Regions from separate parts of the Arthrobacter sp. MDT2-16 genome, predicted to be linked through region 1. Evidence: riboswitches for the same ligand, from Rfam matches in the RefSeq annotation. Region 1 holds a riboswitch; the other holds the start of a gene.
The links. A riboswitch is a leader RNA that binds a small molecule or an ion and turns the genes downstream of it on or off. The one in region 1 is predicted to bind thiamine pyrophosphate.

Region 2: it holds a riboswitch for thiamine pyrophosphate, as region 1 does, so the genes downstream of both, ACX80N_RS02665 (ECF transporter S component) here and thiM (hydroxyethylthiazole kinase) in region 1, are expected to answer to the same signal.

The regions. Positions count from the first base shown of each region.
Region 1 is NZ_JBTNDP010000008.1:123,122-128,098, forward strand. Features, by position in the region: gene thiD (bifunctional hydroxymethylpyrimidine kinase/phosphomethylpyrimidine kinase) at 99-995, opposite strand; gene thiE (thiamine phosphate synthase) at 983-1,654, opposite strand; gene thiM (hydroxyethylthiazole kinase) at 1,651-2,493, opposite strand; TPP riboswitch at 2,476-2,578, opposite strand; TPP riboswitch at 2,755-2,850, shown strand; gene ACX80N_RS14370 (3-oxoacyl-ACP reductase) at 2,900-3,664, shown strand; gene ACX80N_RS14375 (anthrone oxygenase family protein) at 4,466-4,897, opposite strand; gene ACX80N_RS14380 (SDR family oxidoreductase) at 4,894-4,977, opposite strand, start outside.
Region 2 is NZ_JBTNDP010000001.1:548,807-553,783, forward strand. Features, by position in the region: gene ACX80N_RS02655 (energy-coupling factor transporter transmembrane component T family protein) at 1-737, opposite strand, end outside; gene ACX80N_RS02660 (ABC transporter ATP-binding protein) at 734-2,230, opposite strand; gene ACX80N_RS02665 (ECF transporter S component) at 2,227-2,835, opposite strand; TPP riboswitch at 2,897-3,021, opposite strand; gene ACX80N_RS02670 (DUF4235 domain-containing protein) at 3,138-3,398, shown strand; gene ACX80N_RS02675 (FUSC family protein) at 3,491-4,618, opposite strand; gene ACX80N_RS02680 (hypothetical protein) at 4,784-4,977, shown strand, end outside.

The DNA of each region.
Region 1 (4,977 bases):
CGAGCAACGGCAGCGCGCCTCGTCGACCCCGACGCTCCTCGCAGAGGGACGTTCTGTCTGCGTCTCGAAGCAGGCCAGCCCCTCGCTGATTCGTACTCCTAATCCATCCTGCTGTCGTGTCGACTTGGGTGGGTCTCGGCTTCCGCCCAGAGCTGGTGGAAGTGGTTGATGGGTCCGTTGCCCTGCCCGACCTGCAGTTCATCGGCATGGGTAAGGGCATCCTGCAGCCAGTTCTTGGTGTCGGAGAGTGCGCGGGTCCAATCGCCGGTCCTCGCCATCACGGTGGCGATGGCGGAGGACAGTGAACACCCGGTTCCGTGTGAATTCCTGGTGTCCACCCGGGGGGTGATGATCTCGAAGACCTTTCCGTCGTGGGTGCTTCCCAGTCGTCCGGAGGTGTCGACGAGTGCGTCGGGGCTGCCGTCGGCGTCCAGGTGGCCGCCCTTGACGAGCACCACCGTTCCGGAGGTAGTGGACAGTTCTCGGGCCTGGTCGAGAGCTACGGGCCACTGTGCGGTGATCGGTCCGCCCACCAGGACGGCTAGTTCGGGAAGGTTGGGGGTCACCAAGTGAGCCTGGCCGACCAGTTCGCGCAACGCGGTCTCGGCGTCAGCGGCCAGGAGCCGGTCCCCGCTGGTGGCAACCATGACAGGATCCAGCACCACCAGAGGCGGCTGTACCCGGCCGAGCCATTCCCGGACAACGGTGATGGTCGCTACGTCTCCCAGCATGCCGATCTTCACCGCATCGATCGTCACATCGTCACTGACCGCATCGAGTTGCTCTCCGAGGAACGTCGGTGGTGGGGTGTGTACGGAACGAACGCCCCGCGTGTTCTGCGCCACCAGGGACGTGACGACCGCCATTCCATATCCGCCGAGGGCGGCGATGCTTTTCAGGTCGGCCTGAATGCCCGCGCCACCGGTCGGGTCGGTTCCGGCGATGCTGAGAATCCGAGGAACTTCACGCGGGTTCAGATCATTCAGGAACACCATGCCTCCTTCAACGCCTCTGCCGCGGACCTGGGATCCTTCGACGCGCAGATGGCGGATACGACGGCCACCCCGACGGCACCGGCATCTCGCAGAGGGCGTAGATCAGCGCCACTGATTCCCCCGATCGCGACACACGGCAGGGAACTTGCCGTGACGAGGGCACTGAAGCCGCTGATCCCCAAGGGCTCAGGATGATCGGGCTTGGTAGCGGTCGCATGAATGGCACCGACCCCTAGGTAATCCACCATCCCGACCGGAAACCGGTGCGCCGCGCGGATCTCGGCCGTGGTTGCCGCACTCAAGCCGACGATGGTCTCCGGTCCTACCAGCGCCCGGACGAGGTCTGCCGGCACGTCGGACTGACCGACATGCACCCCGGCTACCTGCGCTCCCGCGGCCCGAGCCGCCAGGAAGATATCCACCCGGTCATCGACCAATACCGGCACGGTGCCTCCGACAGAATCCGCGACAGTCACGAGCAGGTGCAGCAGGTCCCGCGCGGAGGCTTCCTTGTCCCGCACCTGGATCATCGTGGCACCGCCGGCCACGGCCTCGGCCGCGACTGTCGCGACCGATCGTGGGCTGCACTGCGCCGTATCAGTCACCAGGTACAGCGGCAGGTGCTGGCTGAGGTCCGCCCTGAAGCCCTGGCGGATCATCGTGCGGAGCCCGATGCTTCGACGGAACGGAGGTCCAGCCTCATGATGACGTCGTCAGGTGTGAGGCCTGCAAGCATGTCGAGGAAGCTCACCGCGAAGCTCCCCGGGCCGTGTGCCTGCGCCGCAGCCTGCTCCGCTGCAATGGTGTAAGCACCGGTGGCTGCTGTCGCGGCCAACACTGCATCATCGGTCAGCGACGCGAAAGCGGCCATCACCGCACCCAACGCGCACCCGCCACCCGTGACACGGGTCAGGAGGGAGTTCCCATTGGCTGCAGCGACCATCTGTCCGTCCGGTCCGACAAACAGATCGACCGCACCGGATACCGCCACCGCCGACCCGGACGAGGCAGCCAACTGCCTGGCGGCCTCGAGAGCGGAGGCGGGCTCTTCGGTTGAATCCACTCCCCGGCCCCCGGTTCCTACCCCGGCCAGAGCCAGGATCTCCGACGCGTTGCCGCGGATGATGCTCGGGCGGTGGGTGACAAGCTGATGGGCCAAGTGTGTGCGGACGGTCAGAGATCCGATTGCCACCGGATCGAGGACCCATGGGGTGCCGGCGGTATCGGCGGCCTGCACGGCCTCGACCATCGCGGCCCGCTGCTCCTGCCCTGGGGTGCCCAGATTGACCAGGAGCCCCGATGCTACGGAGGCGAATTGCCCGGCCTCCTCCGGTATGTCCACCATCGCCGGAGCTGCCCCTAGGGCGAGCAGCACATTGGCGGTGAAGTTGGTCACCACCGCGTTGGTGATGATCTGCACCAGAGGGCTCCGGGCCCTCGACTCCTCGAGCAGTGCGGCACAATCCGATGATGTATAGCGAATAGCCATCCGCGACATCCCTTCGCTAGTTCGAACTAGATCAGGTTCAACGGGTATCGATTCTCAGCTGCACCATTGGCGGGCAGCACCCCGTGTCACTACTGCCACCCTAGCGTTTCCCCGCACAACGCATGGAACAGCAGCCACTTGTGGAAAGGCGCGTGGCTCCCGTCGGAGCCAGCCGGAGCACCAAGGCCCCGGCGCTGCCATGATCGTCTGAATCCACCCCGTCCCGCCGATCCGGCCGACCCTCCTCCAGCCGGCCAGGGTTAGTGTGGAGGTAGTGACACGGGGTGCCGGTTCCCACCGGCTGAGATGACACCCGTTGAACCTGATCCAGTTCGTACTGGCGAAGGGATGTCCTCCCGGCCCCTGCGGGTGTCGGTTCCGCATTCTGTCGCCCTGAAGCCAGGGAAGTCCCTTCATGCAACTCAGAGAACAGGTCGTGTTAATCACCGGTGGCGGCCGCGGACTCGGCTCCAGCATCGTCGATGCCTTCGCCGCCGAAGGCGCACGGGTGGTGATCAACTACCGCGTCAGCCACGACAGCGCCCAGGAACGCGCAACTCGTATCGGTTCGTCACGGGCTGTAGCGCTGGAAGCTGATGTCACCGATCCCGAACAGGTACGCGCCATGCTCGAACACGCGCAGCAACACTTCGGAGCCCCGATCACCACCGTGGTCAACAACGCGCTAGCGCCCTTCTCCTTCAACGGAGACGCCCGCCCGTATGCAGCTGAGATTGATTGGGATGCGTTCGAAGCCCAGTTCTCCGGAAGTGTCCGAGGAGCCCTGAACACAATCCAAGCCGCTCTGCCCGGAATGCGGGAACAAGGGTTCGGGCGGGTCATCAACATCGGCACCAACTTGTTCCAGAACCCTGTGGTGCCCTACCACGACTACACCGCGGCGAAAGCGGCCCTGCTCTCGCTGACCCGGACTCTGGCCAAGGACCTGGGCCAGCACGATGTCACGGTGAACATGGTCTCTGGCGGCCTGCTGCGCACCACCGATGCCAGCGCAGCCACCCCCGAGGAGGTGTTCGACCTCATCGCGTCCTCCACCCCGCTGGGACGTGTCACCACACCGCAGGAATTCGCGGACACGGTCCTTTTCTTCGCCTCTCCCTGGGCCCGGGCGATCACCGGGCAGAACCTGGTGGTCGACGGGGGCCTCGTCATGGACTGACCCCGGAAACAACCCGGGCCGCACAGGTCTCGGAGCATCAGTGAGCCCATGAAGCGCCCACGATCAGGTTGCCAGCCGAGCGACCTGTCGCGTGCCTGGTCGGTACACCGTCGCACATCCACCGAACCGACCAGGTCCGGCCGAGGCGGTCGGCATTCGGCTTGTGCTCCTGACACCTCGTCGCACCGTCCGGGACTCCCGGAACGATGCGGGGATCGGGAACGCAGGTGATCGCCCATCACAGGAGGCGAGGGCAGGAGCAGCGGCGTTCCTCGAATCAACAGGCTCAGGGGTGGTTCCAGTGCAACGAAGAACATAGGGCCATCCCCTACAGGACCTCGGCGTCGGGACCTCAGAGGTCTTCCGAGAAGACCCGGTCTGATCCACGGATGAGGTACGAGTCGAGGTCGGGGGCGGCGAGTGTCCTGCCGGCGGTGGGCAGTCCGCAGCCGATGATGAGGCCTCCACTGCCATCTGAATGTGGCTCGGCGACATCGCCGGGCTGGTTACGGTCTTCCTCACTGCGTTCACGGTCGTATGGGCATACGAGTTCCGTCTTCATCCGGCTGCTGCCCAGCAGGTCCGGCACCGCCTGGCATGAGCTCACCCCTGGACGGGCTCGGCCCGACACTCGACCTGCCCGAACGCCTCGCCGCGATCGTTCCTCAGCGCCCACGCCCCCAACACGCCCGCCCGCTAGGCGATCCCGCACTGGGAGGCAGGACCAGGTGGTGCTGCGATGACTGGCTGAAACCGCTGATCTCGTATGGGACATAAGGAGCGCTTCTGAGCGTTCCCGATTCAGGTGGGGGACCAGTGTGTAGCAGCAGTGAGTACAGCGGTAGCGGCGAGTGTGGCGCGCACTGTGTTCGCGGTCGTCCAATGGTGGCTGTAAACGTTCCAGAAAGTTGAACCGTCTCGTTCGAGTCGCCTGTTGAGTGGGACATTGACTGTCATCGTTACGATGGTGCTCGCCAGGGATGCCCCCGCGATGACCAGTTCGATGGTGTTTCCTCGGGGTGCTGCGGTTATGGCGGAACCGGTGGCTGCCAGGGCGGCGACTCCGAACATCACGATGAAGGGTCCGCGTTCTGCTTTCCTGTTGATCTGGATCATTGCGGCGGTGGCACCTTCATCGTCGAGGCGTCGTAGCGCGGGAATGACCATTGCGGAGAAAGCTGCGTACACGCCGCCAAGAAGACCTGCGCCCACGACTGTGGCGACCTGGATCACGACCAACCTCCGGCTTCGACGGTGCGTTGCGCGTAGGTCTGCAGTGATGAAGGCTGACGGTCGAGGAGGACCTGGATTCC
Region 2 (4,977 bases), on a different contig from region 1:
ACGAGGAGTCCGACGGCGGCCACGACGGCGTCGAGGGGCGAGAAGGTGCTCTCCCGCGCCCACGTGCGACTGCCGCTGCCGAACCCACGGGCCTCCATCGCCGTCGCCAGGCGCGTGGCCCGCCGGATGGCCTGCACGATCAGCCCGAAGGACTGCCCCAGCAGGTTCCGGGCACGGGCGACGGGGGACCCGTCGGAGCCGATCCCGCGTGCATGCCGGGCGAGCCCGAGCATCTCCCACTGCTCCACCAGCAGTCCCACGAGCCGCAGCGACGCCAGCCCCCCGAGGACGAACCGGTGCGGCAGGTGCAGCTTCTGTGCGAGCGCGTCGGCGAGGTCCGTGGGATCCGTGCTGAGCAGGATGAAGATGCCCGGCAGCGCGAGTGCCAGTCCCCTCAGCCCCACGGCGATCCCGGCGGCCACCGACCCCTCGGTGAACAGGAACGGCCCGATGTCGAGCAGCACCGCCCCCGTCTTCTCCGCGAGCAGCGCCGTGCCGTAGGCACCGACCCCCGCGGCGATCAGCAGCGGCCAGATGCGCCGGACGAGGCCCCGTACGCTGATGCCGAGCAGCGGCATCAGCGCGAGCTCGCAGGCCAGGACGACGGCGGCGCTCACCCAGTCGATGCTGGCCATCAGTGCCAGGGTGATCACGACGGCGGCGAACAGCTTGGACACCGGGTTGGCCCGCATGAGCGTCGTCCCGGTGAGCACGGGCGTCAGGTAGTCGGTGCTCATCGGGACACCAGCCGTCCCGCCCCGCCGGAGATGTGCAGGGTGGTGCCGCCGAGGGCGGCGATGAACTCGGCGTCGTGCGTCACCGACAGCACGGCCACGCCGTCGTCGACCAGTTCACGGAGCAGGGTGACGAGCTCCGCCCAGGTCCCCGCGTCCTGGCCGAACGTCGGCTCGTCGAGGACGAGGACGCGCGGCGCGGTGGCGAGCATCGTCGCCACCGACAGGCGCCGTTTCTCCCCGCCGGAGAGCGTGAACGGGTTGGCCTGCAGCAGGTGCGTGAGGCGCAGCCGCTCGGCGACGCTCGCGGTGCGCGTCGCCTCGGCGATGCCGGCCTGCCGCGGCCCGAACGCGAGCTCGTCCGCGACGGTCGCGGTGAGGAACTGGTGCTCGGGTTCCTGGAAGACGGTCCCGATGCGCCGCACCAGCTGGGCCGAGCGCCAGCGGAACGGATCGCTCCCGGCCGTTCCCGCCAGGAGCGGTGAGGCGTCGAGCCGCCCGGCGCGCGGGCGCAGCAGGCCCCCGAGCGTCAGCGCGGCCGTGGACTTCCCGGCGCCGTTGGGCCCGGTGATGCCCAGGGCCTCCCCGGCCCGCACCGTCAGGTCGAGATCCTCGACGGCGGCAGGGCCGCGCCGCGTCCGGGCGACGCCCAGGCCGTGCGCTGACAGGAGCACGCCGTCGCCGAAGCCGGAGCTCCCGGGCATCGTCCCGCCGACAGCGGGCTGCCACCCCGGCACCCAGACCCCTGCCGCGGCGAGGCGCGTGCGGGTGCCCTCCTGGACGAGGACGGTGGCGGGGGGACCGTCGGCGAGGACCCCGCCGGCGGCGTCGAGCACGATCACGCGGTCCACGACGTCCGCCCAGACGGCCACGCGGTGCTCGACGACCACGAGCGTGGCGCCCGTGCGCTCGAGGACGCGCACCACGGCGTCGCGGACCTCCAGGACGCCGTCGGGATCCAGGTTCGCGGTGGGTTCGTCCAGCAGGAGCAGTCCGGGTTCCATCGCGAGGACCGCGGCGAGCGCGAGGCGCTGTTTCTGCCCGCCGGACAGGGCGGTGGTGGGGTGGTCGAGCGGGAGGTCGAGGCCCACGTCGTCGAGCGCGCGTCCCACGCGCCGCCAGATCTCCTCACGGGGCACGGCGAGGTTCTCGGCGGCGAAGGCCACCTCGTCGCCCACGCGGGCGAGGACCACCTGCGTCTCGGGATCCTGCAGGACCAGCCCGGCCCGCCCCCGCGACGCGGCGGGGTGCGTGCCGTCGAGCAGGAGCTCGCCCTCCTGCTCCCCCTCGTCCTGGCTTCCGAGCAGGCCCGCCAGGCCGTGCAGGACGGTGGACTTGCCCGCACCGGAAGCACCGAGGAGCAGCACGCGCTCGCCGGGCTGGATCTCGAGGTCGAGGTGGCGCGCGGCGAAGGCCCTGCGGCCGGCGTGACGCCACCCCCATCCCCGGGTGCGGATGTGCACCGCGCCCGGGGACGGCGCATTCGCTGGTGTCACACGTCCGCCGTACGCCCGGCCGCGAAGGCGGACAGCACGCCCGTCCTCGCGAGGCCGCGCATGGCCAGCCATGAGAGCAGGCCCGCGATGACGACGCCGGAGATGCTCGCGAACAGCGTGTAGAGGAGCTTGAACTCGATGCTCCACAGCGCGTTGTAGAGGATGTTCTCGCTGATGGCGAGCGCCAGGCCCGCACCGAGCCCGGCGAGGAGCGCGACCGGGAGGTTCCACTTCCGGTAGAGGAAGAGCAGGAAGACCAGTTCCGCCCCGATGCCCTGGATGGCCCCGGAGAGCAGCACGCTCACCCCCCACTGGGTCCCGATGAGCGCGGAGACCACCGAGGCCAGCACCTCGCAGTAGATGGCCGCGCCGGGCTTCCGGATGATCAGCCCGCCGAGCACGCCCGCGATGAGCCAGCCGCCCGAGTACAGGCCTGCGAGCGGCGGGAAACCGGCGGTGAGGACGCTGATGCCGGAGTAACCGGCGGACCACGCGAAGAACAGGACGCCGACGGCGACCGCGATGACCGAGGCCACCACGATGTCGACGACGCGCCACTGCCGCGTCGACGCCGGGGCGCCCCTGAGGGATGTTGACGATGCCATGGGAATTCCTCCTGGGATACAGGAGGGGAGAGTGTCGGGCGTCGACGCAGCGATACCCGTGCACTCTGAGAACTCGACTCCCTTCGCCGGTACTAGCCGGATCAGGTTCGAGGGTCTGCGGCGGTCCGCACTCTCAGCGCCCGGCCCGGCAGCATGCTGCCGATCGGCGCTCCCCTGTCGTGTGTTGCTTGAGCGTTCCCGATCCTACACCGGCGCGGCGGTGTCCCGCCGATCGTGCCTGCGATCGGGTGCGGAGCACGACTAGGCTAGGCGCAGGACTATTCGGACCAGAAGGAGAAACCATGAACGTGGTGTTCAAACTGCTCGGCGTCGGCCTCAGCGCGGGTGCGGGCTTCGTCGGGACCAAGCTCGTCGACTTCCTGTGGGAGAAGATCACGGGCGAGGCCCCGCCGAAGAGCAAGGACGGGCTGGAGAACACCCTGCGCTCGGCGCTCGTGTTCGCCATCATCTCGGGGGCCGTGAGCACCACCATCCAGGTGCTCACCAACCGCTCCACGCAGAAGGCGATCGCCCGGTACTCGAAGACCCGCGACCTGACCTGACCCGGTCCGGCCTTCCGCCGGTCGGAGGAGGTCGAAGGGAGGAGGGGCGTCCCTCCTCCCTTTTTCGTGGCATCCCGCGGCCGGTCCCCCGATCAGTCCGCGCCCTCGATGCGCAGCCCGGGTGTCACGGCCTGCAGGATGCGGTGCAGGCTCATGGCGATGGCGGCCGCGGCGCCGAAGGGCACGTCCGGGGTGGAGGAGTCGTACGCCGCGGCCGCGAGGGCCCGCAGGCTGTCCTCGGCGGCCTGGAGCGTGGCGGCGTCGTCCTCCTCCACCGTCCACAGGTCGAGCACGTCACCGACGGCGGTGAACGAGCGCTGGAGGGCCGGCCGGACGGCCCTTGGGATGGGGTGCTCCCTGGACGTCCCGTGCAGGGCGTCCTGCAGCATGTTCGTGATATTCAGCGTGTGGGCGGCGACCACCTCGAGGACCTCCACGTGCTGGTGGTCGCGGCGGACGTCGCGCGGGTGGAAGCGGCGCCGCACGTTGCCCTTCCGGCTCTCGTCCGCGTACTGCAGGGCGTCGCGCGCGTTCCGGGCGGACGCCATGAGGTCGTCCCGGCGCTCCGACCAGCGGGGGTCGTCCGCGGCCCAGTCCGTCTCGAGGGCCTCGCCCATCTCCTGCAGCTGCCGGGCCGCCGTCCTGCGGAGCCGGCTCATCTGCCCCACGGCGTCATTCAGGTTCAGTGGCGGCAGGATCAGCGCGCTCACCGCGACCCCCACGCCCACCCCCACCACGGTCTGCACGAGGTAGCCGAGCGAGTACCCGAGGTTGTCGTTGCCGATGACGAGGACGAACAGCCCGGCGGACGCGATGCCGGACCCACCGCCCGCCGTCCTCCGCAGGGCGCCTCCCAGGAGCACGCCCGCTCCGACGACGAAGGCGATCGTCGCCCAGTTCGGATCCCCTGCCCAGACCGCCACGTAGGCCAGGACGATCCCGATCGTGAGACCGACGACCGTCTGCAGTCCCGACTTCAGCGACCCGGCGACGGTGGGGTAGATCGCGAGCAGGGCGCCCAGCGGTGCGTAGTACGGGTACCGGGAGGCCTCCCCGGGGATGGCCAGCGCAAGGGTCCAGGCGACGGCCGCGGCAAGCGCGGCCTTGGCGGCGAGGAGGAGCTGGGGACTGACCGCCGCGGAGCGCAGGCGGTCCTTCAGGTCGTCGTCGAAACGGGCGGCGAGGACACCCCGGCCGGATGTGCTCCTGTTCTTGGCCATCCCCGCAGTATGGCAGCCGGACCTGAGAACGCCCCTGCTGCAGCGACCCCGGGAACGGAGTCGCCTCCCGGTGACGACCGGCCCCTTACTACTCAGGGATGACGCGCGGGGTCGTCTTCCTTCCTAGGCTTGGAGGGTCGCAGACCGTCGGCCGAAGGAGGAGACATGCGCTTCGTCCACAGCAGGGCCCTCTGGTTCCTAACCACCCTGCTCGTGCTGATGCCGGTCCTCGTGATCGCGCACACCGAGACCGGGCGTGCCCTGGACGCCGCCGTCCTCTACAGCCTCATCACCGCCGCTGCCATCGGGGGTCTCAACGCAGCCCTCGTCAGCCGGCGCCGGCACTCCGGCCCCTCCGG